Regions from separate parts of the Streptosporangium sp. NPDC001681 genome, predicted to be linked through region 1. Evidence: riboswitches for the same ligand, from Rfam matches in the RefSeq annotation. Region 1 holds a riboswitch; each other region holds the start of a gene.
What was found. Region 1 has a riboswitch for cobalamin ahead of ABT130_RS30785 (DUF7676 family protein). Riboswitches for the same ligand answer to the same signal wherever they lie in the genome.
Positions count from the first base shown of each region.

Region 2: it holds a riboswitch for cobalamin, as region 1 does, so the genes downstream of both, ABT130_RS16380 (ribonucleoside-diphosphate reductase subunit alpha) here and ABT130_RS30785 (DUF7676 family protein) in region 1, are expected to answer to the same signal.
Region 3: it holds a riboswitch for cobalamin, as region 1 does, so the genes downstream of both, ABT130_RS17480 ((2Fe-2S)-binding protein) here and ABT130_RS30785 (DUF7676 family protein) in region 1, are expected to answer to the same signal.
Region 4: it holds a riboswitch for cobalamin, as region 1 does, so the genes downstream of both, cobN (cobaltochelatase subunit CobN) here and ABT130_RS30785 (DUF7676 family protein) in region 1, are expected to answer to the same signal.

Region 1 is NZ_JBEOZN010000082.1:2,302-10,149, reverse strand. It holds gene ABT130_RS30820 (FAD-dependent monooxygenase) at 1-684, opposite strand, end outside; gene ABT130_RS30815 (metal ABC transporter solute-binding protein, Zn/Mn family) at 748-1,536, opposite strand; gene ABT130_RS30810 (metal ABC transporter permease) at 1,533-2,348, opposite strand; gene ABT130_RS30805 (metal ABC transporter ATP-binding protein) at 2,345-3,013, opposite strand; gene ABT130_RS30800 (MFS transporter) at 3,134-3,691, opposite strand; gene ABT130_RS30795 (copper resistance CopC family protein) at 3,702-4,322, opposite strand; gene ABT130_RS30790 (hypothetical protein) at 4,456-5,013, opposite strand; cobalamin riboswitch at 5,305-5,491, shown strand; gene ABT130_RS30785 (DUF7676 family protein) at 5,760-6,293, shown strand; gene ABT130_RS30780 ((2Fe-2S) ferredoxin domain-containing protein) at 6,290-6,619, shown strand; gene ABT130_RS30775 (ABC transporter substrate-binding protein) at 6,616-7,620, shown strand; gene ABT130_RS30770 (FecCD family ABC transporter permease) at 7,617-7,848, shown strand, end outside.
Region 2 is NZ_JBEOZN010000030.1:49,880-57,727, reverse strand. It holds gene ABT130_RS16400 (N-acetylmuramoyl-L-alanine amidase) at 1-1,462, opposite strand, end outside; gene ABT130_RS16395 (hypothetical protein) at 1,616-1,891, shown strand; gene glmS (glutamine--fructose-6-phosphate transaminase (isomerizing)) at 1,903-3,723, shown strand; gene ABT130_RS16385 (Bug family tripartite tricarboxylate transporter substrate binding protein) at 3,829-4,851, shown strand; cobalamin riboswitch at 4,856-5,057, shown strand; gene ABT130_RS16380 (ribonucleoside-diphosphate reductase subunit alpha) at 5,174-7,429, shown strand; gene ABT130_RS16375 (ribonucleotide-diphosphate reductase subunit beta) at 7,496-7,848, shown strand, end outside.
Region 3 is NZ_JBEOZN010000033.1:42,570-50,417, reverse strand. It holds gene ABT130_RS17510 (ATP-binding protein) at 1-192, opposite strand, end outside; gene ABT130_RS17505 (tetratricopeptide repeat protein) at 867-1,961, opposite strand; gene ABT130_RS17500 (MFS transporter) at 1,951-3,246, opposite strand; gene ABT130_RS17495 (hypothetical protein) at 3,386-3,592, opposite strand; gene ABT130_RS17490 (hypothetical protein) at 4,025-4,264, shown strand; gene ABT130_RS17485 (SAM-dependent methyltransferase) at 4,455-5,288, shown strand; gene ABT130_RS17480 ((2Fe-2S)-binding protein) at 5,334-6,113, opposite strand; cobalamin riboswitch at 6,152-6,329, opposite strand; gene ABT130_RS17475 (leucine-rich repeat domain-containing protein) at 6,568-7,506, shown strand; gene ABT130_RS17470 (NUDIX hydrolase family protein) at 7,636-7,848, opposite strand, start outside.
Region 4 is NZ_JBEOZN010000205.1:3,289-11,136, forward strand. It holds gene ABT130_RS45165 (VWA domain-containing protein) at 1-204, shown strand, start outside; gene cobO (cob(I)yrinic acid a,c-diamide adenosyltransferase) at 206-808, shown strand; gene ABT130_RS45175 (cobyrinic acid a,c-diamide synthase CobB) at 802-2,142, shown strand; gene cobN (cobaltochelatase subunit CobN) at 2,301-5,957, opposite strand; cobalamin riboswitch at 5,993-6,194, opposite strand; gene ABT130_RS45185 (ferredoxin-like domain-containing protein) at 6,209-7,627, shown strand; gene ABT130_RS45190 (precorrin-8X methylmutase) at 7,624-7,848, shown strand, end outside.

The DNA of each region.
Region 1 (7,848 bases):
GTCCACCGTCATGAACGTGCCGGTCAGTGCGGGATTGACGATGGTGTAGATCAGGCTGAGCCGGTCGGCGACGTGTGGGCGCAGGTCGGCTTCGAACAGGATGTTGAGATTGCGGCTCAGGGCGGGGTCGCCGGACATGGCGATGCCAAGCTCGCGTCGTACGAAACTGCCGGCGCCGTCGGCGGCGATGACATAGGCGGTACGGAGGGTCGATGTCTGTCCGTCGGCGTCGCGCAGCCACGCGGTCACCCCCCGCTCATCCTGCTCCAACGCGATCAGTTCCTGGCCGAAGTGCACCCAGCCGGGGCCGAGCGACTCGGCGTGCTCACGCAGCAGCGGCTCCAGCACGTCTTGGGAGCAGACCGCGGTGAAGGCAGGGCTGAAGGCCGCCCGCGCCGGGTCGGGCAGGTTGCTGTTACGGATGTGATCGGCGCAAGTCAGGGAGGTGCCGAAGAAGAAGTGCAGGCTCTCCTCGCGGGGCACTCCGGCCGCCAGCACGGCCTCCTCCAGGCCGTAGCGGCGCAGCACCTCCATGGTGCGGATGCTGAGCGCCCGCCCCTTGGGGAAGGCCGAGGTGGCCGCATGCCGCTCGACGAGCAGCGAGGGCACACCGAACCCGGACAGCGCGATCGACGCGCACAGGCCGACCGGTCCGCCGCCGACGATGAGCACGGGAACGTCCACGTGCCTCCTTCCAAAAAAAAGGGGTGGTGGGGCGGCTCGTACGGAACCGCCCCGCACGATCGGTCAGCCCAGGGCCGCGGTCAGCGCGTCGGCGTTGGCCCGGTACATGGCGAGCAGATCCAGCCCCTGGTCGGGGAAGTTGTTGATGACCACACGCTTGGCCTCGACACCCGCAAGGGCGTCCCCGCCGGGCATGGCGGAGTTGTCGAGCACCAATTGGGGCTTCTTGCCGGCCGGCTCGGAGATCTGGCCGGCGGTGGGCGGCTGCGGGCCGAACACCCCGGCGGGCTGGGCGCCGGCCAGGTCGGCGGCCCAGGCCACGAACGCCTGCGAGACGATCACCGGCGCGGTGCCCTTGGTGGCAGCGGTGACCTTCTCCTTCAACGCGGTGTACTCGGTGTCGAAGGCCGCGGTCCACGCCTCGGCGGCCTGAGCGGTGCCGAACTCACCGCCCAGGCGCCGCACCTCGGCCTTGACCTTGTCGGGGGCGTTGTCCAGGGAGACCTCGATCAGCTTGGCCTTGGACCCGGCGGCCTCCTTGAGCTTGCCGGCGAAGCCCTCGAAGGCGGCGTACAGCACCATGTCGGCCTCGGCCACTTTCGCCAAATCCGACGACTTGGGGTCGTAGTCGGCGGCGTGGTGCACGCCGGGTGGGACGATCACCGTGATGTCGGTCGCGCCCGCGGCCTTGGCGAACCCCGCCTCCCAGGTGGAGGCGGCGACCATCTTCAAGCCGCCGGGCGAGGCGGAGGGAGCGGCCGAGGAGGCATCTTCGGTGTTTCCGCAGGCGGCCATGGTCAGAGCGGCGACGGCCGCCAGGGTGGCGAGACGGAATCGGCGCAAGATGATCATTTCGTGAGGATCCTTTCCGGGATCGAATAGAGAAGGACGGTGCAGATCCCGCCGACCAGCACCAGCACCGGGCCTGGTGGGAAGTCGAAGAGCAAGGCGAGGCAGAAGCCGCCCAGGTTGAAAGCCAGCCCGAAGGCGACCGACCAGCCGACCATGGCCGACAACGACCGACCGACCCGGCGCGCGGCCAGGGCGGGCAGCAGGGTGAGCGCGTCGACCAGCAACGCCCCGGTCAGCCGGATGGCCGAGGCGATCGCCACCGCGATCACCACCAGCAGGACGAGCGTGAGCCGCTCCACGGCCACTCCCGAGCAGACGGCCAGCTCACGGTCGTGCAGCAGCAGGGCCAGGTCCTTCCTGCGCAACCCGTACAGCAGCGGGACGAGCGCGGCCAGGACGGCGAGCGCGGCCACGTCGCCGGGGCGGGTCGCCAGGATCGACCCCCACAGCAGCTCGAACGCCCCGTTGGCGTTCACCCCGGAGATCGACAGCACCAGCAGCGCCGCCGCGATGGCCAGCGTCATCAGCAGGCCCATCGCCCCCGGCAACCCCGCGCTGCTGCGGGCCAGCGGCGTGAGCGCGCCGCCGGTCAGCCCGCACAGCACCAGCGCGCACAGCAGCGGGTCCAGGCCACTCAGCAGGCCGATCGCGATGCCCAGCAGCGCGACGTGCATCATCGCGAAACGAACCGGCATGATGTCCAGCCCCACGATGAACACCCCGACGATCGGCAGCGCCACCGAACCGAGCAGCAGCGCCACCAGGGCCAGCCGGACCGAGGGAATCTCCAGCAGCGTCCAGATCGAGTTCACCGGACCTCCCGCAGCCGCCCGGCGGCCATCTCGGCCACCCGCCCGCACGCCTGGGCGACCACCCGGTCATGGGTGACCACCACCACGCTCACCGCCAGCCCGGCCAGCACGCCGGCGACCTGCTCCTGACCGGCGAAGTCCAGGGCCGCGGTCGGCTCGTCGGCCAGCACCAGTCCCGCCCCGGCCGCGACCTGTCCCAGCGCCCGCGCCAGATAGGCGCGCTGCAGCTGGCCACCCGACAGGGTGGCGAGCGGGCGCTCCAGCAGGGCGGCCACCCCCAGGTCCTCGGCCGCGGCGAACGCCCGCTCGGCGTGTCCGCCGCTGGCCAGCAGCTCGCGCACCAGCAGCGGGAAGCGTCCGGCCGCTTGGCGCTGCGGGATCCAGGCGACCTCGGAGCGGCGGCGGGCCCAGTCGGCCGGCGTGCGCGCCCGCCGTCCCGAGACCTCGATCACCCCGGAGACCTCGCGATGCAGTCCGAGCAGCGCGCGCAGCAGCGTGCTCTTGCCCGAGCCGTTGGTGCCGATGATGGCCAGATGCTCGCCGGGGGCGAGCGCCAGGTCGACGGCGTCCACCGCGAGGAGTCTGCCGTGCCGGCAGCTCACGGCGGACAGGCGTAGACCGGCGGCGCTCGCCGGGGAATCGGAGAGGGGAACGGGGACGGGCATGGGCGTACTCCGGTTGGGGGGTAGGGGCACGGCGGCAGCCGGGCGGACCGGGTCCGCCCGGGAGGGCATCGTGAGGAGACGGGACCGCCTGTGGGGGTCAGCCCGTGAAGGGGGAGCGGCTCAGCCGCGGATCGGCAGTGGCGGGGCCCGCCCGCTGAGCGCGTACCGCAGTAACGCGGATCGCAGCAGCGGCGGGGCGGGGGAGCTCGTGAGCCATGGACGGGCGGGTGCGGCCGTCTGGCCGCACCGGACCCTCAGCAGCCGGCACAGCCGGACGGCGAGGCGGCGCAGCACCGCCCAGAGCGCGGCCTCGCCACGAGCCAGCCACCGCGCGGCCAGCGCTCCCGCCCAGCCGTGCGTCACCACCATGCCCAGCCCGGGGACCAACCCCGAATGCGCGTGCCCGCCGGCCTCGGCCAGCGGCGCGATGAGGTGAACCGTGGAGAAGAGCAGGTGCAGCGCCACCTGCGTTCCTGCCAGCAACGGCCAGATCACGCCCAGGCCGCGCTCGCCGCCGGTCGCGGGCAGCGCCGCCAGGAACGCCAGCGTCAAGGCGCACGCCGCCGCCGGTGCGGAGACGACGCCCCCGCCGGACACGTGTGCGAGCACGCCGAGCCCCAGGCACACCACGGCGAAGGCCGCGGCGCGGGCGAGACGTAACGTCAGGTGCGCGGGCATGGCCGGCGGATCACTCCGCGCCGCCGGGACGGCCTCGGCGAGAGGCCTGCAACCAGATGCCCGCGCCGATGGCCACGATCGCGGCGAGTGCGACCCAGATCCAGCCCGGCAGGCTCCCGGCGTTCTCCTGCTCGCCGGTGGCGGAAGCGGGGCCAGGCGAAACGGGCTGCGCGACCACCGGTGCGGACGCTGAAGCCGTCGGCTCCGGCACCGGTGTGGTCGCGACGGTCGATGCGGCCTTCGCGGGCGGTGTCGCCGGGGCGGTCACGGTGAAGGGAGTCTCCCCCTCGATCGGGTGGCCGTCGGAGGAGACCACCCGCCAGGCGATCACATAGTCACCCGGGGCCAGGGGCGCCGGAACATCGGAGGTGACCGTGTCACCTGCGGCCTTCGCTTTGCCGATGTCGATGATCGTGTCGCTCGCCGTGCGCAGCGCGACCGCCGGGAAGCGGACCTGAGAGCTGAACTCCAGCTTGATCCGTTCGACGGCGGAGACCTTGGCATCCTTGGCGGGAGAGCTGCTCTTGAGGCGGTCGTGGGCGAGCGCGGCGGGTGCGCCGAGCAGGACGAATATGGCGCAACACAGGGCGGTGACAACGGTCGTGCGGACGGATCGTGGCAGGGACGCCATCGTGGACTCCAGGAGGAACCTCCGGCCGTGCCCTCGGCACGGACCGGCGAAACGGAAGGAACGCCTCCAGTGAAAAAAGGAGGGCGTCTGGTCACGGGGGCACGCCACCCTCCGGACCCTTCCTTCAGGTCCTTCAGCCGGCGTGTCGCGGTACGGGCGGGCCGCGCCGCCGCAGCACCGGCAGGATTTCCCAGCCGCCGTACGGCCGGACATCGGCGGCCGGAACGGCCCGCCACACCGGCGGCGCCACCTCGGCGGGGATGGCGAACAACAGCCGGATCAGCGGCCTCGGCCCGCCGTACAGGCGGATCATCAGCCACAGGGCGCTCTCGCCGCGGTGCAGCCACCATCCGGTGCCCAGCGCCACTGCGAGATGGATCACCGTCATGCCCAGGCCGGAATGGCCGTGCTCAGCGGAGAACATCGCCTGCGGTGCGGGCGCGGCGCGATTGAACAGCTCATGCAGCAGGATCTGCGCGCCGGTGGTCGCGCCGAGCACGACCTCCACACCGCGCTCGCGCCCGTTGAGCGCGTACGCCACGCAAAAGGCGATCAGTGCGCCCAGAACGGCCAGGTGCGGCGGGATCAGGCCGCCCCCGGCCAGCGCGTGGCCGCCCGCGGAGACCACGAGGCACATCGTCGCGAAGACGATGGCTCGTGGCACGCGCAGCGCCGACGCCGTAGGGGTCACAAAGGACATCCTGTCAGCCGGGTGACTCGCCGAGAAGACCGGGACAGCGGATCACGCCTCAGGCCGTCGCGGCCGGGTGCGTGAATCTCATACCCGGGCATACGTGGGAACGGCTCCCGCCGTTCACCCGAAACGCGGGACGGTCATGCGAAGAGCGCCTCGTGTTCCACGGCGGCCGTGCGTGTGGAGCCGGATCGCGTGCCGCCCCGGGACCGCACGCACGGTACGCGCGGCGGTCCCGGACGCCGTTGCAACGATCATTGAACGAGCCGGTCGAGGTCTTGTCGTTAATGGTGGTTGTGCGAACATGGTCGGCGTAGGCGACGGCGGAACGAGGAAACCGGTGTGAATCCGGTGCGGTCCCGCCACTGTGATCGGCGAGTGAATCCCGAACAGGCCACTGCCCGCGTGCGGGTGGGAAGGCCGGGAGGAGCATCGACCCGAGAGCCAGGAGACTCACGCTGTCGCCTCCTCACGAAATGGGGCGGATCTCCCCAAGAGAGGACGGTGGCCGTCATGCGGTTCTCCCGCTATGGGGCCCTTCAGCCTGCCCGTCGTGCAGGACTCTCCTGGTGATCCGGCCTCTCGCCCGTCGCGGCAGCCGTCGAGGAACGGTGACCGCGGCCAGTTTCCAGGAGACCACCCATGGGCATCCTCCGCCCGATCACCGGCGTGCTGCTCGCTGTCCTGCTCACCGCCACCGCCTGTGGCGCCCACGAGCAGTGGACGAAAGCCGTAGGAGAGCGATGAGCCACACCGTCGTCGAGGAACACCGGACCACCCTGCACCTGTGGGCGCTGCCCACCGACGAGCAGACCCTGCTGGCCCTGGTCACCGGCATCTTCGAAAAACACTGGGAGCACATCTGGTTCGGCGTGATCGTCCAAGGCGCCGCCTGGGAGGTCGCCGCGCCCAACGCACCCGAGCGGATCAGCCTGTACGACGGCTATGTCACCGTCGACTTCGGCCGCTGGTGTATCGGCGAGCACACCGCGAGCGGTCCCGAACTCGGGCGGATCCGCCGCTGCGCCCGCGCCGAGCTGTATCGCTCCATCGGCGCCGACGGCAGCCCCGTCTCCTGGGGCCTGCGGATGTTCAACGGCCAAGGCGACCAGCTGATGACGGTGCTGCTGCCCAACCCCTTCCTCACCGACCGCCAGCAGATCCTCGACCCGCCCGACTATGAGCGCCTGGCCACCTGGGACGAACTGCGCGCCACCTACCTCGGCCTCGGACCCGACCCGCTGGATCGCACCGGAAAGGGATTCAAGCACGCATGAGCAGGCTCACCGTCTGCCGGGACTGCTGCTGCGGTAGCACCCGCAAGATCCCCGCCCTCGACCATGACGAGCAGCTTCGCCGCCTGTCGGAGATCGCCGATGTCCACGTCAGCGACTGCCTGGACGTGTGCGAGCAGGCCAACGTGATCGTCGTGCGGCCCTCACCCGCCGGACGCGCCGCAGGCGGGCGGCCGGTATGGCTCGGCCTGGTCAACCACCTCGACGTCGCCGAGGACATCGCCGCTTGGATCCAGGCCGGAGGCCCCGGCCTCGCGCCGATTCCCGACATCCTCACCCTGCACCTCTTCACAAGGACCCGTTCATGACGAGCCGACGCTCACTCCCACTCCTGCTCCTCCTCGTCTCCGCGCTCCTGGTGGCCGGTTGCGGAGCCGGCGAGCAGACCGCCGGCCCCACGGGCGCCACGAATCCGGCGGCGAGCTCGGCCGCCGCAGGGTTCCCCCTCACCGTGACCAACTGTGGTGTGACGACCACCTTCCAGAAGCCGCCGCAGCGGGCGGTGACACTCAACCAGCATGTCACCGAGATCATGCTCGCCCTCGGGCTGGAGAAGTCGATGGTCGGGACCGCTTTTCTCGATGACGAGATCTCTCCCGCCTACGAGAGCGCCTACCGGGGGATCACGGTGCTCGCCAAGGAGTACCCCTCCTACGAGGCGTTGCTGTCGGCCGAGCCCGACTTCGTCTACGGCGGATTCAACAGTGCCTTCGCCGAGAAGGAGGGGCGCGGCCGGGCCGTCTTGGCCAAGGCCGGGATCGACTCCCATGTCAACATCGAAGCATGCCCGACCGGCCCGGTGACCATGACCCAGGTCGAGGAGGAGATCCGGACGATCGGCACGATCTTCGGGGTGGCCGACCGCGCCGAACGGCAGGTCGCCGCGATGCGCGGCGTGCTGGACGGCGTCAAGGCCAGGATCGACGGGGCCGAGCCGGTCAAGGTGTTCGTCTACGACAGCGGCGACAAGACCGCCTTCACCGCGGGCGGCGCCGGAATCGGTAACGAGATGATCAAACTGGCGGGTGGGACGAACCTGTTCGCCGACCTTCCCAAGTCCTTCGGAGATGTCTCCTTCGAGCAGGTCGCCGAGCGTGCGCCCGACGTGATCGTCATCTACGACTACGGTGACGAGCCCGTGGAGGGCAAGAAGAAGTTCCTGCTCGCCAACCCGGCACTCAAGGACGTGCCCGCGATCAGGAACCAGCGGTTCGCGGTGCTACCGCTGTCGTCCACGGTGCTGGGCGTGCGGATGCCCTCCGGCGTGGAGTCACTGGCCCGCCAGATCCACCCGGACCGCTTCGCGTGACCAAGATCGCCCCGTCCAGGCCGCCGGCACCCGTGGTCGTCGGCGGCCGCGGGCGCGTGCCGTACACGCTGGTCCTGGCGGTGCTCGCCGTCGCCGTGGTGGCGGCCGCCACGGCCGGGATCGCGGTCGGTTCGGTGCGTCTGCCGTTCGGCGAGGTGTGGGCCATCATGCTGCACCGGCTGTATGCGCCTCTGGTCGAGCCCACCTGGGCGCCGGTCAGGGAGACGA
Region 2 (7,848 bases), on a different contig from region 1:
CGTACTTGGCCGCGAGGTGGCGTACCAGTCTGGCCGAGGCCCGGTACATCGCCTCGGTGAACCAGGATCCGCCCCTGGCCAGGTAGCCCTCGTGCTCCAGGCCGATGGAGCGGGAGTTGACGTACCAGTTTCCGGCGTGCCAGCCGATGTCCCTGGCCCGTAGGTGCTGGGCGATGTGGCCGTCGCTGGAGCGGATGGTGAAGTGCCAGCTCAGGTATTCGGGGTTCTTGACCAGGCGGGTCATCGCGTCGTAGCTCGTCTCGCCGTCGTGGATCACGATGTAGTCGATCTTCCGGGGACCGTCGGAGCGGTCGTGGTTGCCGTAGCCGCCGCCCTTGAGCCGCCGGTAGACGGCGGGGAGCCACTCGCAGGAGACGTTCCTCGGGCAGTCGGGCCCCGCAGTGGTTCCCGCAGTGGCCCTCGCGGTGGCCCCCGCAGTGACTTCCGCGACGGGAGCCGCCGCGAGGGCCGCCGTGGGTTTCGCTGTGGGTCTCGCTGTGGGGGCCACTGTGGGTGCCACCGCGGGTCTCGCCGTGGGCAGGGGGGAGGGGGCTGCGGCGAGCACGGCGGCGATCTTCGTGGCAGGCTCCGTCGCGGGTTTCACGACGATGTCCGTGACGGGTGCGGGGGTGGGGGTGGGGCCGTGCGCGCGGCGCTGTGCCATCGGAGCGGGCGGTTCGGGGAGTGGCGCCCGCGGTGCGGAAAGTCCCGGCGTCGCGGGCAGCACCACCCGTTCGCCGTCGTCGGTCACCCGCGCGGCACCGGCCTGGATCGTCGCGTAGACCTCGTCGGCGAAGGACCGTGCCGCCTCCGTTCCCACGGTGCCCTCTTCCGGTACGCCGGGATAGCGGGCCACCGCGTCGTACCAGCCCGCCGGGCCGGTGCCGGGGCTCCCGCCGGTGCGGCGCCGGTAGTCGGCGAGCAGCGCGGCACCGCCCATGATGTTGGCGGAGGGGTCCTCGCGCAGCCGGCGGAGGGGCAGGCCGGTCAGTTCCGAGGCCCGTCGCAGGGTGTCCTGGGGCGGGGCCGGCGCGACGGGCGGAAGAGCGATCACGCGCGGCCGGGTCTCGTCGCCGCGCGGGTCCTCGCCGACGCCGTGCGGCCGGCCCGGCCTGGCCCGGCCGTCGACCAGATGCATCGGGCCGTAGCCGGCGGAGACGCTGGGCAGGCCGCGGTGGCCCTCCCAGCGGGACTCCAGGTAGGAGACCGCGAGCAGTACGCTCTCCGGCACCCCGTACGTCCGCGCCGCCTTCGCGAAGGCGGCCTGCCTGCCGGACCGCGCACCCGTTCCCGCCGATGGCGGCGTGCCGGCGACAGCGCCGGGGGAGGTCTCGGTCGTGGTGGATGCCGGGCGCTTCCGAGGCCGTGTCACCTGATCCCCCGGGTGTGCCGCCTGTGCTGGGACGGCCGAGACCAGTACGGCGAGAGCGGCGACGACGGTGATCCCCGGTAGGCGGCGCATGATGGTTCCTCCCCCTCTGATGGCTACTTAGAGTTATCAGAGATTGCCGATTGTCGCGCGTTGTGGCGGGGTTGCGGCATTGTGGAGATTCTTTGCCCGAAATCGGGCAGGAAACTTGGTGTGCTCTCTCCCGGATGCGTATGGTCCTGCTCTGTGCCCACGACACGGCATCCGTATGAGGATCTGATCACCCACCTGACCCGGACGAGCGCCCTCGGCCCGGGCGAAGCGGCGCGAGTCGTCGCCGACGTGCTGGCCTACTTCTCCGAACCCCTTGAGGAGTTCGTCAGGCGGCGTCACGGGGAGCTCAAGGGGAGAGGGCTGGTCAATGACGAGATCTTCCCCAGGCTGGCCGCCGAGCTGGCGGTACGCCGTGTCGCGGCACCCGAACTCTCCCTGCGCCAGCTGCGCCGGATCGTCTATGGATAAGGAACGGTTACATGTGTGGAATCGTGGCCTATGTAGGGCCCAAGGACGCGGCCCCCATCCTGCTGGAGGGTCTGCAGCGTCTTGAGTACCGGGGCTACGACTCGGCCGGGGTGGTGGTCTCCAACAAGGGTCTGAAGATGCGCAAGGTCAAGGGCCGGGTGGCCGACCTGGCGGCGGTCGTGCCCGCGCGGTTCAAGGGCGGACTGGGCATCGGCCATACCCGCTGGGCCACCCACGGCGCGCCCAGTGACGTCAACGCCCACCCTCATCTGTCCACCGACGAGCGCATCGCCGTCGTGCACAACGGCATCATCGAGAACGCCGACGAGCTGCGCGCCAAGCTGGAGGCCGACGGCGCGATCTTCCTGTCGGAGACCGACACCGAGGTGCTCTCGCACCTGATCGCCCGTACGGTCAAGGAGGCCGACTCCCTGGAGGAGGCCGTCAGGACCGCCCTCAAGCGGGTCGTCGGCACGTACGGCATCGCGGTGATCGACTCCGAGCGCCCCGGCGAGGTGGTGGTGGCCCGCAACGGAAGCCCCATCGTGCTGGGCATCGGTGAGAAGGAGATGTTCGCCGCGTCGGACGTCGCCGCGCTGGTCCGCTACACCCGCCAGGTGGTCCACCTGGAGGACGGCGAGATCGCCGTGCTCAAGGCGGACGGGTTCAACACCTTCGCCAGCGACGCGCGGGAGACGGCCAAGGAGACGCTGACCGTCGACTGGGAGGCGGGGCACTACGACACGGGCGGTTACGAGCACTACCTGCTCAAGGAGATCTCCGAGCAGCCCGACACCGTGGCCAGGACGCTTCGCGGGCGTCTGGACGACCGCTTCCACATCGCCCACCTGGGCGGCCTCAACATGGACGCGCGGGAGACCCGTTCGTTCCGCCGGGTGAAGATCATCGGCTGTGGTTCCGCGTACTACTCGGGCCAGATCGGCGCGCAGCTCATCGAGGAGCTGGCGCGCATCCCGGCCGACGCGGAGCCGGCCAGCGAGTTCCGTTACCGCAGCCCGGTGGTGGAGGCGGACACCCTGTATGTGGCGATCAGCCAGTCGGGGGAGACCTACGACACCCTCGCCGCCGTCCAGGAGCTCAAGCGCAAGGGTGGCCGGGTGCTCGGCATCGTCAACACCGTGGGCAGCGCGATCGCCCGTGAGTGCGACGGCGGCGTCTACCTGCACGCGGGTCCCGAGGTCTCGGTGGCGAGCACGAAGGCGTTCACCTCGACCGCCGTGGCCTTCGCGCTGCTCGCGCTGCACCTCGGCCGGGTGCGTGACCTGTCCCCCGCCGACGGCCGCCGGATCTGCGAGGGCCTGCGGAGGCTGCCGGACCAGATCAAGGAGATCCTGACGCTGGAGCCGCGGCTCAAGGAGCTGGCGCAGAAGTACGCCGAGGCGCCGAGCATGATGTTCGTGGGCCGGGTCCGGGGATATCCGGTGGCCCGCGAGGGCGCGCAGAAGCTCAAGGAGATCTCCTACGTGCACGCCGAGGCGTACCCGGCCAGCGAGCTCAAGCACGGGCCGCTGGCGCTGATCGGCCCGGACATGCCGACCGTGGCGATCGTCCCCGACGACGAGCTGCTGGACAAGAACCTCACCACGCTGGGTGAGATCCGCGCCCGGGGCGGCCGGGTGCTCATGGTCGGTCACCGCACGGCCGACCCCAAGCTGGCCGACGACTGCGTCGTGGTGCCCAGGAACGAGACCGAGCTGGACCCGATCCTGCTGTCGATCCCGCTTCAGCTCTTCGCCTACCATGCCGCCGTGGCACTGGGGCGGGACGTCGACAAGCCCCGCAACCTGGCCAAGAGCGTCACGGTGGAGTGAGACGGCTCCCGGGGCGGCCGCCGGTGGTGGCCGTCCCCGGCCTGTAACAGATAGTGATAAGAGGGTAACCTATGGTATAGGGGGTTCTTGGGGGAAGGGGCGCTTATGCGCCGTAGGAGGTTTTTCGCGCTGGTGGCGGGTGCCATGGTCGTCGCGGGCTGCGACCTGAACGGTGACTCCGCCGACTCGGCCGTGGGCCGCCTGAGCATCCTCGAACCCACCGCCGACGGCCACGGCTGGGACGGCATCGCGGGCAGGCTCGCCTCCGTCCTGGTCCTGTCGGGACTGGCGCGCTCCGCCATGGCCGTCGAGCGGCCGGGAGCCCTGGGTTCCATCCCGCGTGACGCGTTCGGCGCCGTACGCGGCTCGTTCACGCACGAGGGCACGCTGCTCGTCACCGCGATGCCGATGGTGACGGCCGCGGAGATCGCCAACACCGCCGCGGTGGTGGACGCCGCCACCCCTCTCGCCCGCCTGGTCGGCGACTGGACGGTCCTGGTCGTCCCCTCGGACTCCCGCCTGCGCACCTTCGAGGACTTCGCCGCGGAGCTGCGCCGCAACCCGGCGGTGCTGACGGTCGGCGGCCGGCCGGAGGGCGGTTCCGACCACGTGCTCTACGGCATGATCGGCAAGTGCCTCGGGGTGGACGCCCGGTTGCTGGAGTACGCGGGGTTCCTCGGCGCCGAGGATGCCGCCGAGGCGCTCCAGGTCGGACGGGTGGCGGCCCTGCTGGGGTCGGCCCGCGCCCTGCGGCCCGAGATCACCGCGGGCCGCCTGCGTCCCCTGGTGGTCTCCTCGGGCAGTCGGCTCGACGGGATCGACGCGCCGACGCTCCTGGAGGTCGAGGTCCGGCTGGAGTACAGCGACTGGTGCGGCCTGCTGGGACCCAAGGGCATGAGCCAGACGGATCGGGACGCCGCGATCGCCCTGTGTGACAGGATCGACGCCGCGCCGCGCTGGCGCGCCCTGTGCGCGGCCAATGGATGGAGCCGGGTCTACCTCAGCGGCGACGACTTCCGCCAGTGGCTCTTCACCGAGACGGCCCGCACCCGCGGGGTGCTTCACGAGCTCGGGCTACTGAAGTCCTCCGACACAACTTGTTGGGGTAGTTGCGTCAGACGCCCCTAGATGTAGGATCCTGCTCGTTGCTGGTTCGCCCCGGGAGGGGCGAGGCAAGAGGGAACCCGGTGAGATTCCGGGACTGCCCCGCAGCGGTGAACGGGAACGAAAGCCGTCATGTGAGCACTGGGTGAACCATGCCCGGGAAGCGACGGCCGGTAGGCATGCGCAGGGCGCCCGTGAGTCCGAAGACCTGCCGGTGACGTGATTGTCCAGGGCCTCGTGGGAGGGCCCGCGGAACGAGGCGGTCCGGCGTGCCCGGGATCGCTCGCGGACGCGTGCCCCTCCGGCGGAGCCGTACGGGGAAGTCAGAGCGAGCGAGGAACACCACGTGACACAGGCCTTGGCAGAGACCGCAGCAGGGATCGCGGCGGGAACCGCGGCGGAGAACGCCGGGAACGCGCCGGTCGATCGCAGGCTGGCCATCGACGAGGCGGCGGCCCGGGTGATCACCGACCCCGAGAACTCCAGGGTCGCCGCCGCGCTGCTGGCCGAGCTGATCGCCGACGAGGCCGCCGAGCACGGCGTCCGCGACTTCTCCGAGTCGGTCGCCGCGACGCACGAGGCGGGGCTGATCGCCGACGGGCTCGCGGAGTTCGTGGCCGCCCACGCCGGGGTCCTGGACGCGCTCATCGAGCCGGACGCCGACGCCAGATTCGAGTACTTCGGGCTGCGTACCGTCTACGACCGCTACCTGCTGCGTCACCCGCGCACCCGCAAGGTGCTGGAGCGCCCGCAGCACTTCTTCCTCCGGGTGGCCTGCGGCCTGTCCGAGACCGTCGAGGAGGCCGCCGAGTTGTACGCGCTCATGGCCACCCTGTCCTACCTGCCCAGTTCGCCCACGCTGTTCAACTCCGGCTCGCGCAGGCCCCAGCTCTCCTCGTGCTTCCTGCTCGACTCGCCCCGCGACGAGCTGGAGGCCATCTACGAGCGCTACGGGCAGGTCGCGCGGCTGTCGAAGTACGCCGGGGGCATCGGGATCGCCTGGAGCCGGATCCGCTCGCGGGGCTCGCTGATCCGCGGTACCAACGGCCATTCCAACGGCATCGTGCCCTGGCTGCGCACCCTGGACGCAAGCGTCGCCGCGGTCAACCAGGGCGGCCGCCGCAAGGGCGCGGCCTGCGTCTACCTGGAGCCCTGGCACGCCGACATCGAGGAGTTCCTCGAACTGCGCGACAACACCGGCGAGGAGGCCCGCCGCACGCACAACCTGAACCTGGCCAACTGGATCCCCGACGAGTTCATGCGCCGGGTCGAGGCCGACGGCGTGTGGTCACTGTTCGACCCCAAGGAGGTCCCGCACCTCACCGACCTGTACGGCGCCGCGTTCGACGACGCCTACCGGGCCGCCGAGGCCGAGGGCCGGTTCACCGCGCAGCTCCCCGCCCGCACCCTGTACGGCCGGATGATGCGCACGCTCGCCCAGACCGGCAACGGCTGGATGACCTTCAAGGACGCGGCCAACCGGACCTCCAACCAGACGGCCAGGCCGGAAAACGTCATCCATCTGTCGAACCTCTGCACCGAGATCCTCGAGGTCACCAGCGACGCCGAGACCGCGGTCTGCAACCTCGGCTCGATCAACCTGGCCGCCCACCTGTCCGGGGACTCCGGAGAGGGCATCGACTGGGCGCGGCTGCGCGCGACGGTCCGCACCGCCGTGCGGTTCCTCGACCGCACCATCGACCTGGGCTTCTACCCGACCCCCGAGGCCCGGGCCGCCAACCAGAGGTGGCGCCCGATCGGGCTCGGCGTGATGGGCCTGGCCGACGTGCTGTTCACGCTGCGGCTGCCGTTCGACTCGCCGCGGGCGCTGAAGCTGTCCACCCGGATCTCCGAGGAGATCGCGCTGGCCGCCTACCGGACCTCCTCGGACCTGGCCGTGGAGCGGGGCCGCCACCCCTCGTACCGGGAGACCAGGGCCGCCGCCGGGGTGCTCCACCCCGACCACTACGGGGCCGCGACGTCGGCCGCGTGGACGGAGCTCAGGGAGCGGATCGCCGGAACGGGGCTGCGTAACTCGCTGATGATCGCGATCGCGCCCACGGCCACGATCGCCTCCATCGCCGGTTGCTACGAGTGCATCGAGCCGCAGGTCTCCAACATCTTCAAGCGCGAGACCCTCTCGGGTGAGTTCCTCCAGGTCAACCGCTATCTCGTCGCCGACCTACGGGCCCGGGGGCTGTGGACCTCGCGGATCCGTGACGCGATCAAGCGCGCCGACGGCTCCGTCCAGGACATTCCCGAGATCCCCGCCGACCTGAAGCTGCTCTACCGGACCGCCTGGGAGCTGCCGCAGAAGGCGCTGATCGACCTGGCCGCCGCACGCACCCCGTACATCGACCAGTCGCAGTCGCTGAACCTGTTCATGGCCACGCCGACCATCGGCAAGCTCTCCTCGATGTACGCCTACGCCTGGAAGTCGGGCCTGAAGACCACCTACTACCTGCGCTCGCGCCCGGCCACCCGGATCGCGCAGGCCACCGTGGCGGCACCGGTGGCCGGGGAGGTCCCCGTCCCCGTCCTCGACCCCCAGGCCGTCGCCTGCTCCCTGGAGAACCCCGAGTACTGCGACGCCTGCCAGTAGGCCTGCCGGCGGCCCGTCCCGAGGGCACCCCGTCACCCCTCAGCCACTCCGAAAGGCATTTTCCCGATGTTGCTCGACCCCGGCATGGATCTCACCCTGCGGCCGATGCGCTACCCCGAGTTCTACGAGCGCTACCGGGCCGCGATCCGCAACACCTGGACCGTCGAGGAGGTGGATCTCGCCTCCGACCTGGCGGACCTGGCGAGGATGACGCCCGAGGAGCGTCACCTGATCAACCGCCTCGTGGCGTTCTTCGCCACCGGCGACTCGATCGTGGCCAACAACCTCGTCCTCAACCTCTACCAGCACCTCAACGCCCCCGAGGCGCGTCTCTATCTCAGCAGGCAGCTGTTCGAGGAGGCGGTGCACGTCCAGTTCTACCTGACCCTGCTGGACACCTACCTGCCCGACCACGACGA
Region 3 (7,848 bases), on a different contig from region 1:
GGTGCCCGCCGCGCGGTCCGATTCCAGGACGCGCCGTAGGTTGGAGACGTAGGCGTGCACCGAGGTGACGGCGCTTCCCGGCGGGTGGCCGCCCCACAGGTCGTCGATCATGCGCATGATCGGCACGACCTGGCCGCGGGCGACCAGTAATCGCCCGAGAACCGAACGCTGTCGTGGTGCCCCGAGGTTCACCGGCCCTCCGGCGCCGATTACTTCGAACGCTCCAAGAACCCGAAATGCCACCATTAATGCCCACTCAGCATCGAGCGTCGGCAGGCCTGGACCTGGCACGTGCCACTTCCGGAGTTCGGACATGGTGATGCCGCAGCCTGCCGCGCAAGCGTGCCCACGCCGGTCTTCCGCGAATCAGGACGACTCGCGGGCGGACCGGCAACGGGATTTCCGACGGATCCCACGACCGCGGTCATCGGGAGGACCAGGCCGACCATGCCGGGGTCGGCGCCCGTGTGCGGTGCGTGAGGGGGAGAAGGAATGATTCAGTACCGACTGCGGGCACGGCGTCGTCACGAGGATACGCATCCGCCGAAAACATCGATCACCACCCCGCGCGACCGCCCCATCACATCATCGTGGAGAGGCTCCGCGGAGAGTTGGCTCGTCGTAGTGGATGAACAGGCCGCGTGCGGGCTGGCGTGACATGGGCGTCTTCCTGTGGGGGCGGCTTGGTTCTGGACTGCGGAACCGAGCGGTTTGAACGCAATCACAATCACCGATCTCCCTTGAGGAGAGCTTGGAATCCACTGCAAACCCTGGCAGCGGCCTCGACCACCTGGTTGACTCCCGTCAGGGCCCCCTTTCGGCGCTGTGCGCGCCGCTGCCGGCGCGACGCACGCGCGCCCGCTGATTTACCGGGCTTCCGGTGAGCTCATCAACCGCCGACAGGCGTCGAGGTTGCCGAGGCAGGCCAGCCGGACGGGTTGGTCCCGCTCCACCACGCCGTCAAGCAGGTTCAGCGCCCGCTCCAGGAACGTCACGGCCTCATTTGGCCGGCCGCTCCCGCGCAGGGTCGCCGCGAGGTTGTTCAGGGCCACGGCCAGCTCGGGATGGTTCTCGCCCAGAAGCTCTTCTTTGATCGTGAGCACCTTGCGATAGGTCGCCGCAGCCGCTTCCAGATCCCCCCTGGTGTACTGGAACGCGGCGAGGTTGTTCAGCGTCGACGCGACCTCGTAGTGCTCGGGCCCGAAGTGCTCCTCGAAGACGGCGAGGGCCTCGCGCAGCAGCCGCTCGGCCTCCTCCTCCTCGCCGAGCTCGCGCAGGATCGCGGCGAGCGCCACCTGGTCGCCGGAGACCTCAGGATGGGCGGGGCCGTGTACCAGCCGCCGGATCTCCACCGCGCGGCGGGCGAAGGGCTCGCCGAGCGCGTGGGTGCCGCGTGCGTGGTTCAGCCCGCCGAGGTTGTGATTGATGTCGGCGAGGTAGGGATGGTCCGCGCCATGCAGGGCTTCGACGATCTTCAGAGCGCGCTGGTACGACCGCTCGGACTCGTCGAACCGACCGGTGTACTTGTGAAGTACGCCCAGGCTGTTGCAGACCCGGACGACGGCAAGGGAGTCAGGGCCGCAGGATTCCTCCGCCAGGACCAGCGCGTTCCTGAGCATCACGTCGGCGTCGCCGTAGCGCCCCCTGGCCCGCAGCAGGTCGGCGCGGTCCACGGTCACCCGTAGCCGGATCTCCGGATCGCCTGTCCGGGTGACCTCGGCCGCGCGTTCGAGGTGGCGTTCGGCCTCATCGTGGCGCCCGAGGCGCCGGCACAGCCGGCTCGCGAGCATCAGGGCGTCGGCGAGATCGCCACCGGCGTCCGGGTGGCCCGCGCGGGCGCCGCCGGTGAGATCGCGGACGGCGACCATGACGCCGTCGTACGCCTCCGCATAGCGGCCTGCCCGCTCGTGCTCACGGGAGAGGTCGAGGTCCGTCATGGCGGGTGTCTCTTCAGCCGTCATGCGAGCCGCGCCCCTGTGCCACCTCGATCGCCTCGGTGGGAGTCGTTTCGGCGGAGACCCCGTTCACCGACGGGGGAAGGAACCGCTCCAGCCGGATCGCCTGGCCGACCACCAGGACGAGCACCCCCACCAGCACCATGAAGAGCACCGAACCGTAGCCGGCGCCGAGCGCCATACCTGCCAATCCGGGGCCGATGACGTAACCACTGGTCCATGCGAGGGTGTACGCCCCGTTGTACCGTCCCCTGTTCGAGTCGTCGGCGAGATCGTTGATGATCGGCGGGATGGTCGGGGCGAGGAATGCCTCCCCGATGGCGAACAGCGTCAGTGCGATCGTGAATCCGGTCAGGGCGATCCCGCCGCCTCCCAGTAGCGGGGTGACCAGTACCGTCGCCCACGCCGCGGCCATCAGCACGGCGCAGAGCGCGAACCCGCGAGTTCGGCGCCGGCCGGTCATGAGACGGAGCACGAAGAGCTGGGCGACCACGACCATGCAGGTCTGCACGATGAAGGTGAAGCGCAGGCCTCCGGCGTCGAGCCCGCCGACCTCGGTGGCGTAGATCGGATAGGCGGTGTAGTAGGCCACGAACCCGCACACGACCACGGCCACCACCAGAACCCAGATCCTTCGCAGCATCCGGTTCGAAACCACCTCGCGATACCCGCCCGCGACGGCGGTGATCGGCGTTTTCTGGATCTGCGGAGGATTATGTGTGAACCGGGCGATCAGTATGGCGAAGATCAGGAACGTCGCCGCGTCCAACAGGTAGAGGATCACGAAGCTCCACAACGACGAGAAGCTCACCACGAACGCTGCCACCAGCCCTCCGGCGCTGGCACCGGCGTTGACGGCGGCCTGCCGGACCGCGAAGGCCTGCGCCCGCAGTTCCGCGGGCACCGAGCCGCCGAGAAGTGACTGGAAGGCCGGTGCCGTGATCGCGATGCCGAGCCCGTACACCCCGGCCGCGAGAAATCCCTGCAAGGCCGACTGGATGACCGCCAGACCCGTGGTTCCTGCGGCGACGATGACAAGGCCCGCCACGCTGGTCTGCCGCGCGCCGAAGCGATCCGAGAGCAGACCGCCGAGAGGGTTTCCGATGAGTCCCGCGGCCGCGATCATCGAGAAGATCGGCCCTGCCAGGGCAAGGTCGATATCCCGCATGCGGTGCAGGTAGATGAGGAAGAAGGGCAGTGTCATCCCCGTGCCGAGCGCGGACACGGCATCGCCGCTGAGAATGAGCCAGGTCCGTCGTGGAAGACGCGGCAGCAATCCGCGCACCGGCATCCGTTTCACCTATCTTGCTTGTCGTCTGTGGTGGTCCATGGATTCAGCAGGACCGTTCAACGTCGTAGATGACGTCCTTGAACCCGCCGTTCCTCGCCGGAGCGTTTCCGGCGAGGAACGGCGGTCGATGATCGGCTGTCTAGAGGAGGGTCTCGTTGTGGTTGGTGGACAGGCCGTCTGCGGGGACGAGGGTCTCGTTGTGGTTGGTGGACAGGCCGCCTTCGAGGAGGGTCTCGTTGTGGTTGGTGGACAGGCCGTCTGCGGGGACGAGGGTCTCGTTGTGGTTGGTGGACAGGCCGCCTTCGAGGACGGTTTCGTTGTGGTTGGTGGACAGACCGCGCGCCATTGAGATTCTCCTGGGAGAAGGGCCCCGACCTGGTGTGCAGGGCCAGATGGTTGGACACCGTCAGGCTGGCCGACGCTCCTTGGTGGAGACTTGGTGTCCTTCGCGCCGTCGTCTTGGCTCACAGCTTCCGAGGGCGACCGAGCGGCCGAGGCCTCGCTCGCTCATGCCGGGCGCCAAGCTCCCACCAAGTGGGATCGGTCCAGTGCGGCCGGGCCCGAGTGGAATCCGGTGGGATACCCGGATGACCGGATGCCCGCCGTCGACGATCAGGCTCTCGGCGGAGACCCGCCGGTTCTCGCCGGGATGAGCGGTCCCGGAGCGGGCGGCCGTGCCGAATGCGAATCGGCCAGAGTCTTGATCATCGGCGTGGTTCTCTTTGCCTTATATCAGGCAATATCCCCGCTGTACCGTTTATGTCTTTTGGGGGAGCAAATGTCCATTTCCCGCTATCTCGTCACCACCGCTCTCGCCGCTTCGGCGGTAGCGTTCGCCACGCCGGTCGCGTACGCCGACCCCGTTCCACCCTGGTCCCCCGAGTCGCCGTACTATGATCCCGCCGGTACGCTGACCATCACGAACGGTGGCCGCACGGAGACCTGGACCTGGGAGCCCGGCCACCAGAGCTACCGGAGCACCGAGAGCAACTCCGGGTCGATCGAGCGGGACGGGTAGCCGCCGGCAGGCCCGCCGAATCCGGAAAGCGCGCGTGGGCCGCGTACGACTTCCGATCACACGGTGGCCGTCCGCCGGTCCGCGCGGGTGTCGCTCGCCGGTGCCGCGATCACCCTGGGAATTCGGTCGTATATGGTTTGTCAGTAAAGATCAACAGTTTTATGGAATTCCCATATCCTTCCCGAAGGCGATGAAGGGCGAGGGTATGGGCGAGCAAGAAGATGTTCCAGCGGGTATCGACCCGAACACCCCAAGTGTCGCTCGAATGTACGACTACTACCTCGGAGGCAAGGACAACTTCGCCTCCGACCGGGCGGCCGCGGAACAGTTCATGCGGGTGGTGCCCGGTATCCGCGAGATGACCCGGGCGAACCGGGCGTTCCTCTCGCGAGTCGTCGATCTGCTCGTGCGCCAGGGCGTGCGGCAGTTCCTCGACATCGGGTCGGGACTGCCGACGCAGGACAACGTGCACCAGGTCGCCCATCGCATCGCGCCCGACACCCGGGTGGTCTATGTCGACAACGACCCCATCGTCCTGGTGCACGGCCGTGCGCTCCTGGAGGACAACCACCTCACCTCTGTCGTCCAGGGCGACATGCGGGAACCCGAGAAGCTCCTGACGGACCCGCAGATCGAGAGCGCCGTCGATTTCACCCAGCCTGTCGCGGTGCTGCTGATCTCGATGCTGCACTTCATTCCCGACGACGCCCTGGTCGCCCACATCATCACCACGATCCGCGAACGGCTGGCCCCGGGTAGCCATCTGATCGTCACGCACGCCTTCGAGGCCAACGTCAGCGCCGAGGTGCACGAGGCCGGGCAGCAGGTCTACCGCTCGACCAGCGCGGGGGCGCTCACCTCGCGCGGCCCGGAACAGCTGGCCGAGTTGCTGAGTGGAATGGAGCTGCTGGAGCCGGGGATCGTCCCGGTCGAGGCGTGGCGCTCCGAGTACAACGAGTACGGAGAGAAGATCACCGTCGACTTCACCAAGCCGGGCATCCTCGGCGTCGTCGGACGTAGCTGACCGCCTCCAGGCGAACTGGACTGGGAAGGCGCGAAACGAAAAGCGTCAGCCAGGGCGGTGGGTTGGTGGCCGGCGGGTCGGCAACAGGACGCAGTCACCGCACATGCCGCCGCCGGGCAGGCGGTAGTACAGGCAGCAGCTGCGACGGACGAAGAAGGGACGGCCGGGTACGGGCTCGGTCAGTTCGCCGGTGCCGCGCAGGAGATCCCGGTCCAGTAGTTCGCGGCCCAGCCTCATGGCCTTCGCGGTGAGGTCGGGCCGTCGGTGGGTGAAGGCGCCGATGGTTCCGGCCAGTGCGGAGGCCGCATTGCCCCACAACAGCCCCGGCGCGATCTTCACGATCCGCCGGACCGCCTCCGCGAGCGGTTCCAGCATCTCGGCCATGATGCCGCGGTAGACCGGTTCGGCGATCCGCGCGGGGTCGCGGACGCCCCAGCCGGACAGCCGGGTGGCTCGCAGCGGCAGCGGGTCGGGGGCCGGCCGCCAGTACAGGTGCTCGGGGGCCAGGTCGATGAGCAGGTCGTGCGCGACCACGGCGCCGATGGACGGTGACCACAGGCGGGCGGCCAGGCCCTGGAACAGGATCGAGGCGGCCACCCGATGCTCGGTGGTGCCCAGACGTCCGGCCATGTCGTGGATTCTCGCCTCCAGGACGCCCGGAGCCGTCCACAGATCGGTGAACGGTCGCCATCCGGTCTCGGCCTCGCCTGTCTCGATCCCGAAGTAGCCGCCGATGGAGCGGACGTCGGCGACCGCGCCGGCGACCACGGCCGGGGCGGCGGGCAGCAGTCCGGGCGGAGCACCGGCGGGTGAGTCGCACGGCATGGCAACCGCCTTCCTCTCTTGGGGAGTTCCGCCCCAATTTCGCTGAGGAGGCGACGGCGTGAGTCTCCTGGCTCTCGGGTCCAAGCTCGCCCGGCCTTCCCACCCGTACCCGGGCAGTGGCGATGTCGGGGTCCGCTCGCCGATCACAGTGGCGGGACCGCGCCGGGTTCACACCGGCTTCCTCGTTCCGCCGTCACCTTCGCTGTCATGGTCGCACGGCCCGCATGATTCGCGGTGGGAGGGCCTGCCCAAGGAGGCCACCGCTTCCGGCGACGCGCTTTTCACCGCGTACCGGCGATACCTTGCCGAACTCGCGATCATGCTGTGACCAGCGGTCCCGCACCCCGAGGGCGAAACAAGTTCAATGACCCACAACCGGGTCGCAAGTCCTCATCGCTACCGTGATCGCCGATCACATCTTGTTGACGGCAAGGAGAAAAACAGGGTGGCAGCAGTGGATTCCGTGCTTCGGACCGCTCGGCGGCGGATGAACACGTACCTGCGCGAGGGATCTGACACGTTGAACCTGTCGGGTCTCGGGCTGGCCCAGGTGCCCGAGGAGGTGGCCGAGCTTCCCGGTCTGCGGGTGCTGCACTTGAGATCCAACTGGTTGACCGAGCTTCCCCGGTTCCTGACCGACCTGCCCGCGCTGACCGAGCTCGACCTCGGGGGCAACCGTGAGCTGACCGCCCTGCCCGAATGGATCGGCGAGCTGACCGGACTGATCTACCTCAATGTCTCGGTGACCGGACTGCGCCGCCTCCCCGACTCGATGCGCGAGCTCACCGGTCTCACGGAACTCGACCTGAGCAACCTCTATGACCTGGAGGAGGTGCCCGAGTGGATCGGCGACTTCACCCGGCTCGCCAGGCTCCGCATGTGGTACGCCGGGCCGGCCTGTTTCCCGGCGTCGATGGCCCGTCTCACCGCCCTCACCTGGTTGGACCTGACATACAGCCGGCCCGCCGACCTCTCTCCGTGGCTGGGCGAGCTGACCGCTCTGGAGCATCTCGATATGGGATGCGTCCCACTGACCGGCCTGCCGGAGTCGATCGGGAACCTCACCGCCCTCACCTCTCTCGGCCTGTGGAACACCGGGCTGACCGAGCTGCCGGAGTCGATCGGCAAACTCACCGCCCTCAGGTCCCTCAGCCTGGGCCTGAACAAGCTGACCGCCCTTCCCGAGTCGATGCGGACCCTCACCTCCCTGACCGAGCTCGATCTGCGGAGAAACCGGCTGGCCGAGCTGCCGGAGTGGCTGGGTGAGCTGACCGCGCTCACCGACCTGCGCCTGGACCGCAACGACCCCAGGCCCCAGGTTCCGGCCTCGCTGCGAGCACTCGCGCGAACCCGTCCGGAATGGCGCCGCTTCCTGGCCAGCCGCACCCGCTGAGCCTCTCCGAATCAGGTGCGGTGGCAGTGGCAGGGACAGCGCGTTGAGGCCGCTGCCTGAGCCTGGCACAGAGAGGGGGCACAGCAGCCCGCTCTCCTCGCGCTGACGGGGATTTCCGCCGTCGGAAGGTCAGGAGAGGCGGCCGACGTAGGCGAGGGCCTGCTTCAGCAGGGTGCCCTGACCGCCGAGCATCTCCTGTTGCACCAGCGGTGACGAGGCCTCCTCGGGAGTGAACCAGACAAGGTCGAGGGCGTCCTGCCGGGGGCGGCAGTCACCCACGACCGGGACGACGTAGGCGAGGGAGACCGCGTGCTGCCGGGGGTCGTGGTAGGGCGTGACGCC
Region 4 (7,848 bases), on a different contig from region 1:
GACGTGGCGGCCCCCGCCGCGCTGCTCGCCGGTACGGCGGGGGTCGTGGTCGACTGCGAGAGCGGTCCGGTGCGGCTCGCCCTGGCCCTCGACCTCGCGGCCAGGCTGGGCGCGCCCGCGGTACGGCTCGACGCGCTCGCGGCGGGCGGCGGGCTCGGCGGGCTTGTCCGTGACTACCGTACCGACTATCGGAAGGCGGTCTGAGATGCCGCAGGGCAAGCCGGACACGGTGCCCGAGGACGGGCTCACCACGCGCCAGCGCCGCAACCGGCCGCTGCTGATCGTGCACACCGGGCCGGGCAAGGGGAAGTCCACCGCCGCCTTCGGGATGGCGCTGCGCGCGTGGAACCAGGGCTGGCCGGTCGGGGTGTTCCAGTTCGTCAAGTCGGCCAAGTGGCGCATCGGCGAGGAACGGGCGCTCGTGGTGCTCGGCGAGTCCGCCGAGGGCGGCAGCGTGACCTGGCACAAGATGGGCGAGGGCTGGTCGTGGATCCAGCGGCCGGGCAGCGAGGAGGACCACGCCGCCGACGCCCGCGAGGGCTGGGAGCAGATCAGGCGTGACCTGGCCGCGGAGACCTACCGCTTCTACGTCCTCGACGAGTTCACCTACCCCCTGAAATGGGGCTGGCTGGACGTGGACGACGTGGTCGCCACCCTGGTCGCGCGGCCGGGCAACCAGCATGTCGTGATCACCGGCAGGGATGCCGACCCGAGGCTGGTCGAGGTCGCCGACCTGGTGACCGAGATGGGGAAGGTCAGGCACCCGATGGACGCCGGGCAGAAGGGCCAGAGGGGCATCGAATGGTAGTGCCGCGACTGGTGATCGCCGCGCCGTCCTCGGGCAGCGGGAAGACCACCGTCGCGACCGGCCTGATGGCGGCGCTGCGCGCGCGGGGCCTGCGGGTCTCCCCGCACAAGGTGGGACCCGACTACATCGACCCCGGCTACCACGCGCTCGCCACCGGGCGCCCCGGCCGCAACCTCGACCCCTGGCTGACCGGTGAGGACCGGGTCGCGCCGCTCTTCCTGCACGGTGCGCGGGACGCGGACATCGCCGTGGTCGAGGGGGTCATGGGCCTGTACGACGGTGCCGGGAGCGGGGACTTCGCCTCCACCGCGCACGTCGCCCGGCTGATCGGCGCGCCGGTGGTGCTCGTGGTGGACGCCGCGCGGCAGGGCAGGTCCGTGGCCGCGCTCGTGCAGGGCTTCGCCTCCTTCGACACCCGGGTACGGCTGGCCGGGGTGATCCTCAACCGGGTCGGCTCGCCGCGGCACGAGGAGATCTGCCGCGCCGCGCTGGACGAGAGCGGCATCTCCGTACTGGGCGTGATCCCGCGGGTGGACGGGGTGGCGACCCCTTCCCGCCATCTCGGGCTGATCCCGGCGGCCGAGCGCAGCGGGGACGCGGTGGCGGCGGTGGAGCGGATGGGCGCCCTGGTCGCCGACTCCTGCGACCTCGAAGGACTGGTGGCCCTGGCGCGCTCGGCGCCGCCGCTGCCCGCACATCCCTGGACTCCGGCCCTGCCCCCGTCCCCGTCTGTGACCGCGTCCGCGTCCGGTGGACGGCCGGTCGTGGCCGTGGCGGGCGGGGCGGCGTTCACCTTCGGGTACGCCGAGCAGGTCGAGCTGCTCGCGGCGACGGGGGCCGAGGTGGCGAACTTCGACCCGCTCAGGGACGAGTGCCTCCCCGAGAACGCCGGGGCGGTCGTCATCGGCGGCGGCTTCCCCGAGATGTACGCGGCGGAGCTGTCCGCCAACGAGCCGCTCCGCCGCCGGGTGGCCGCCTTCGACGGCCCGATCGTCGCCGAGTGCGCCGGGCTGCTCTACCTGGCGCGCGAGCTGGACGGCCATCCCATGTGCGGAAGGCTCGACATCACCGCGACGATGACCGGCAGGCTCACGCTGGGCTACCGTGACGCCGTGGCGACCGCCAAGTCCGTGCTCACCCGCGAGGGCGAGCGCTACCGGGGCCACGAGTTCCACCGCACGGCCACCGATCCCGGGCACGCGACGCCGCCGCTGTTCCGCTGGAGGGGCGCGGCCGACGGCTTCGCCGAGCCCCTGCTGGCCGCCTCCTACCTGCACCTGCACTGGGCAGGCAGCCCCGAGCTGGCCGAACGCCTGGTCGCGGCCATCGGCTGAACCGCCCTCACAGGGCACCGCACCGGTCCGATGACTCCGAGCCCGGCGGCATCCTGCACAGAGGTGGTTACATCACGCGCGTACATCTCCGCCCGCACCGGTCCGATGACTTCGACTCCGGCGGCATCGGTTGAACCACACTCACCCCGGGGGGCGGGTCAGCGATCCTCCAGGTCGCCCTCGATGGTGAGGTACGCCTCCCGCAGGGCCGTCATGATCTCGGGGTCGGGGTGCTCCCACATCTTCCGGTCGGCCGCCTCAAGGAGCCGTTCGGCGATGCCGTGCAGCGCCCATGGGTTCGACGCGGCCATGAACGCCCGGTTCTCCGGGTCCAGGACGTAGGTGGCGGCCAGCCTGTCGTACATCCAGTCGGCCATCACACCCGTCGTGGCGTCGTAGCCGAACAGGTAGTCCACGGTGGCGGCCAGCTCGAACGCGCCCTTGTACCCGTGCCTGCGCATCGCCGCCAGCCAGTTGGGGTTGACCACCCGGGCGCGGAAGATCCGCGCGGTCTCCTCGTGCAGGGTCCTGGTCCGCACCGCGTCCGGACGGGTGCTGTCGCCCACGTACGCGGCGGGCGCCCGGCCGGTGAGCGCCCGCACGGTGGCGATCATCCCGCCGTGGTACTGGAAGTAGTCGTCGGAGTCGGCGATGTCGTGCTCGCGGGTGTCGACGTTCTTCGCGGCCACCGCGATCCGCCGGTAGGCGCTCTCCATGTCCTGCCGCGCCGGTGTTCCGTCGAGGTCGCGACCGTAGGCGAAACCGCCCCAGACCGCGTACACCTCGGCCAGGTCGGCGTCGTCGCGCCAGTTCCCGCTCTCCATCAGCGGCAGCAGGCCCGCGCCGTAGGCACCCGGACGGGAGCCGAAGATCCGCAGGGTGGCCCGCCGCTCGTCGCCGTGCGCGGCCAGGTCGGCGTCGGCGTGCGCCCGCACGTAGTTCTCCCCGGCGGCCTCCGCGAGGCCCGCCACCAGCCGTACGGCGTCGTCCAGCATGGTGACGACGTGCGGGAAGGCGTCCCTGAAGAACCCGCTGATCCGGACGGTCACGTCGATTCTGGGCCGGCCGAGTTCGGCGAGCGGGATCGGTTCGAGGCCGCTGACCCGCCGGGACGCCTCGTCCCAGAGCGGCCGCACGCCGAGCAGCGCGAGCACCTCCGCCACGTCGTCGCCCGCCGTGCGCATGGCACTGGTGCCCCAGACCGACAGCCCGACGGAGCGCGGCCACTCACCGGTGTCGGAGCGGTACCGCTCCAGCAGGGAGTCGGCCATGGCCTGCCCGGTCTCCCACGCCAGCCTGCTGGGCACCGCCCGGGGATCGACGGAGTAGAAGTTCCGCCCGGTCGGCAGCACGTTGATCAGCCCGCGCAGCGGCGACCCGCTCGGCCCGGCGGGGACGTAACCGCCGTCGAGCGCGTGCAGCACCGCGCCGATCTCGTCCGTGGTCCTGGCGAGCCGGGGCACGATCTCCCCGGCCGCGAACCCGAGCACCTTCTCTACGGCGGCCAGGACTCCGGAGTCGCGGTCACTTCCGCCGACGAGGACGGACGCGGTGACGGGGGAGACGGCGAACGGGTCCCAGCCGTGCTCCTCCATGCCCTCGACGAGGGCGCGGGCCGTCGACTCGGCCTCGTCCACGCTCACCCTCGCGGCGCCGCCGTCCTCGGCCAGGCCGAGGGCCTCACGCAGGCCGGGGAGTGCCTCCTGGCCCGCCCAGATCTGGCGGGCGCGGAGCATGGCCAGCACGAGGTCGACGCGGGCCTTCCCCTCGGGGGCGCTGCCGAGCACGTGCAGGCCGTCGCGGATCTGGACGTCCTTGACCTCGCAGAGCCATCCGTCGACGTGCAGCAGGAAGTCGTCGAACCCGCTGTCCTGCGGCCGGTCGTCGACGCCCAGGTCGTGGTCGAGCCTGGCGGCCTGGATCAGCGTCCAGATCTGCGCCCGGATGGCGGGCAGCTTGGCCGGGTCCATGGCCGCGATCGAGGCGTGCTCGTCCAGCAGCTGCTCCAGCCGGGCGATGTCGCCGTAGGTCTCCGCGCGGGCCATCGGCGGCACCAGATGATCGACCAGTACGGCGTGCGCCCGCCGCTTGGCCTGCGTGCCCTCACCGGGGTCGTTCACCAGGAACGGGTAGACCAGCGGCAGGTCGCCGAGCGCCGCGTCGGGGCCGCAGGAGGCCGACATCCCCGCCGACTTGCCGGGCAGCCACTCCAGGTTGCCGTGCTTGCCGACGTGCACGATCGCGTGCGCGCCGAAGTCGTCGGCCAGCCACCGGTAGGCGGCCAGATAGTGGTGGCTCGGCGGCAGGTCGGGGTCGTGGTAGATGGCGACCGGGTTATCCCCGAAGCCGCGCGGCGGCTGGACCATCACCACGAGGTTGCCCGCGCGCAGCGCGGCCAGCACGATCTCGCCGTCGGGATCGCGGCTCCGGTCGACGAACAACTCGCCCGGCGGCGGCCCCCAGTGCGCCTCGATGCCGTGCCGCAGGTCCTCGGGCAGCGTCTCGAACCACGCCCGGTAGCGCGCGGCCGGGATCCGCACCGGGTTCGCGGCCAGTTGCTCCTCGGTGAGCCAGTTCCGGTCCTGGCCGCCCGCCGCGATCAGCGCGTGGATCAGCGCGTCGCCGTCCCGCTCCGCCACGCCGGGGAAACCGTCTCCGAGGTCGTACCCGGCCTCCGTCATGGCCGTGAGCAGCCTGACCACGCTGGCGGGGGTGTCCAGGCCGACCGCGTTGCCGATCCTGGAGTGCTTGGTCGGGTACGCCGACAGCATCACCGCGATCCGCCGTTCCGGTGCCCGGACGTGCCGGAGCAGGCCGTGCCGTACCGCGATGCCGGCCACCCGCGAGGCCCGCTCGGGATCGGCCACGTACACGGTCAGGCCCTCGTCGTCGACCTCCTTGAAGGAGAACGGCACAGTGATGATCCGCCCGTCGAACTCGGGGATCGCCACCTGGGAGGCCGCGTCGAGCGGGGACAGGCCGTCGTCGTTCTCCCGCCAGGCGTCCCTTCCCGTGGTCAGGCAGAGGCCCTGCAGGATCGGCACGTCCAGCTCGGCGAGCGCGCCGACGTCCCACGCGGAGTCGTCCCCGCCCGCCGAGGCGGTCGCCGGGCGGGTGCCCCCGGCGGCGAGCACGGTGACCACCAGGGCGTCCGCGGCCCGGAGCGTGTCGAACAGGTCGGGCTCGGCGCTGCGCAGGGAACCGCAGTAGACGGGCAGGGCCTGGCCGCCCGCCTCCTCGATGGCCAGGCAGAGCGTCTCGACGAAGGCGGTGTTGCCCGCGACGTGGTGCGCGCGGTAGTAGAGCACGCCGATGACGGGGCCCTCGGTGCGTCGCGCGACACGTTCGAGGGGGCCCCAGCTCGGGGTGGGCGCGGGCGGTGCGAAGCCGTACCCGGTGAGCAGCACCGTGTCGGAGAGGAAGGCGTGCAGCTGGGCCAGGTTCGCCGGACCGCCGTGCGCGAGGTAGGCGTGCGCCTCGGCGCAGACCCCGCCGGGCACCGTGGACAGCTCCATCAGCTCGGCGTCGGGGGCCTGCTCGCCACCGAGGATCACGACGGGCCGCCGGTCGGCGAGCAGCGCGTCCAGCCCGTCCTGCCATGCCCTGCGTCCGCCGAGCAGTCGCACGACCACGAGGTCCGTGCCCTCGGTCAGCGCGGGCAGGTCCTCGGCGGACAGCCGCGCCGGGTTGCCGAGCCGGTAGTTCGCGCCGCTCGTCCGCGCGCTGAGCAGGTCGGTGTCGGAGGTCGACAGCAGCAGGACGGCAGGCGGCGCGGGTGGCACGGCCGATCGCGGGGTGGGCGGCACGGAACGCATGCAGAAGTCCTCCCTCGGGGTCCTCGCCCCGGGTCGTCGTCATCGCGACGGCAGGAGTCTCCTGGCTCCCGGATCAACGCTCACCCCGGCCTTCCCGTCCGTTGCCGGACCGTGGCCTTCGGTGGGGTTCGCTCCCCGGTTACAGTGGCGGGACCGCGCCGGTTTCACACCGGCTTCCTCCCTGCGCCGTCGCCTAGGTCACACTATGCCAGGCGGACATCCGTAAAGAAATGGGAGCTACCATCCACTGCGTGTCAATAACCGACCCTCCCGGAAGAACCCGGGCCGACGCGTGTCCCGGAGCGCTCCAGGTGCACGCCGCGGCCGACGGCGGCCTGGCGCGGATCCGGGTTCCCGGCGGGGCGCTCACGGCGCGTCAGCTCCGCGTGGTCGCCGCCGCCGCCCGGGAGCTCGGATCCGGCGTGATCGAGCTGACCTCCCGGGCGAACCTCCAGGTACGCGGCCTCCCGCCGCAGGACGGCGAGTCCCTTCCCGTCGTGCACCCGGCACGCGACGACACGCGCGTTCCGGACGACGACCGGAGGCTTTCCCCGGCATCCGACTTCGCCGTGCGGCTGGCCGCCGCCGGGCTGCTGCCGTCGGCCACGCATGAGCGGGTACGCAACATCGTGGCCTCACCCCTGGCCGGGCGGGCACCCGCGAGCCTGCTCGACGTCCGTCCGCTCGTGTCCGAGCTGGACGGGGAACTCCGCGCCCGGCCCGCGCTCGCCGACCTGCCCGGCCGGTTCCTCTTCGCGCTCGACGACGGCTCGGGCGACATGGCGGCTCTCGGCGCGGACGTCACGCTGCTGCCGGTCGATCCGCTGGACGCCTCGGCGGACGTCTCCGAGGTGGCGCTGCTGCTCGCCGGTGCCGACCTGGGGCTGCGCGCCCCCGTCTCCTCCGTCGTCACCGGCATGCTCGCGGTCGCCGAGGCGTTCCTGGCCGAGCGCGCCGAGCAGGGGTCGGGCGCGTGGCGGCTCGCCGAGCTGACCGACGGTCCGGGGCGGGTCTCGGCCCGTGTGCTCAGGGCGGAGCCGGCCCTTCGCCGGGCCGCCCCCGTGGTACGGCGGGAGCGGACGATGGACGGCGGCGCGGCCGGGGTCGTCATGCAGCGTGACGGAAGGTCGGCCCTCATCGTTCTCGCCGCGCTCGGACGGCTGTCGGCGGCCCAGCTGGAGGCGCTCGCCCAGGCGGCCGAGCACGGCGGGGGAGAGGTCCGGGTGACGCCGTGGCGGACGATCGTCGTCCCCGACCTGCCGGCGCCGGAGGTCGATGGCCGGCGGGCGGCGCTCACGGCCGCGGGCCTGGTCAGCGACCCGGCGTCGCCGTGGCTGGGCCTGACCGCCTGCGCAGGCCGGCCCGGATGCGCCAAGGCCCTCGCCGACGTGCACGCCGACGTCCACGCGGGTGCGCGGGCGAACGACGGCACCGGTTCCGAGTTCGATGCGGACGGTCCTGACGACGTCCACCCCTCGCGGGGCCGCACCCGTGCGCTCCCCGTGCACTGGTCGGGCTGCGAGCGGCGGTGCGGACGCCCGCGCGGCCGGGTCGTGGACGTGGTCGCGACCGGAGACGGATACCGCGTCGAGGCGGACGGCGTGAGCCGTACGTTCGCCGACGCCGAGCAGACGAGCGCCGCGGTGGCGGCGACCAGAGAGGGAAAGTGATCGACTACATCAGGGACGGAGCGGAGATCTACCGCCGCTCCTTCGCCACCATCCGCGCGGAGACGGACCTCGGCGGCATGCCGCCGGGCGTCGCCCAGGTCGCGGTTCGCATGGTGCACGCCTGCGGCATGGTCGACCTCGTCGACGACCTCGCGTGGTCGCCGGGAGTCGTCACGGCGGCGCGCGAGGCGCTGCGCGACGGCGCGCCCGTGCTGTGCGAC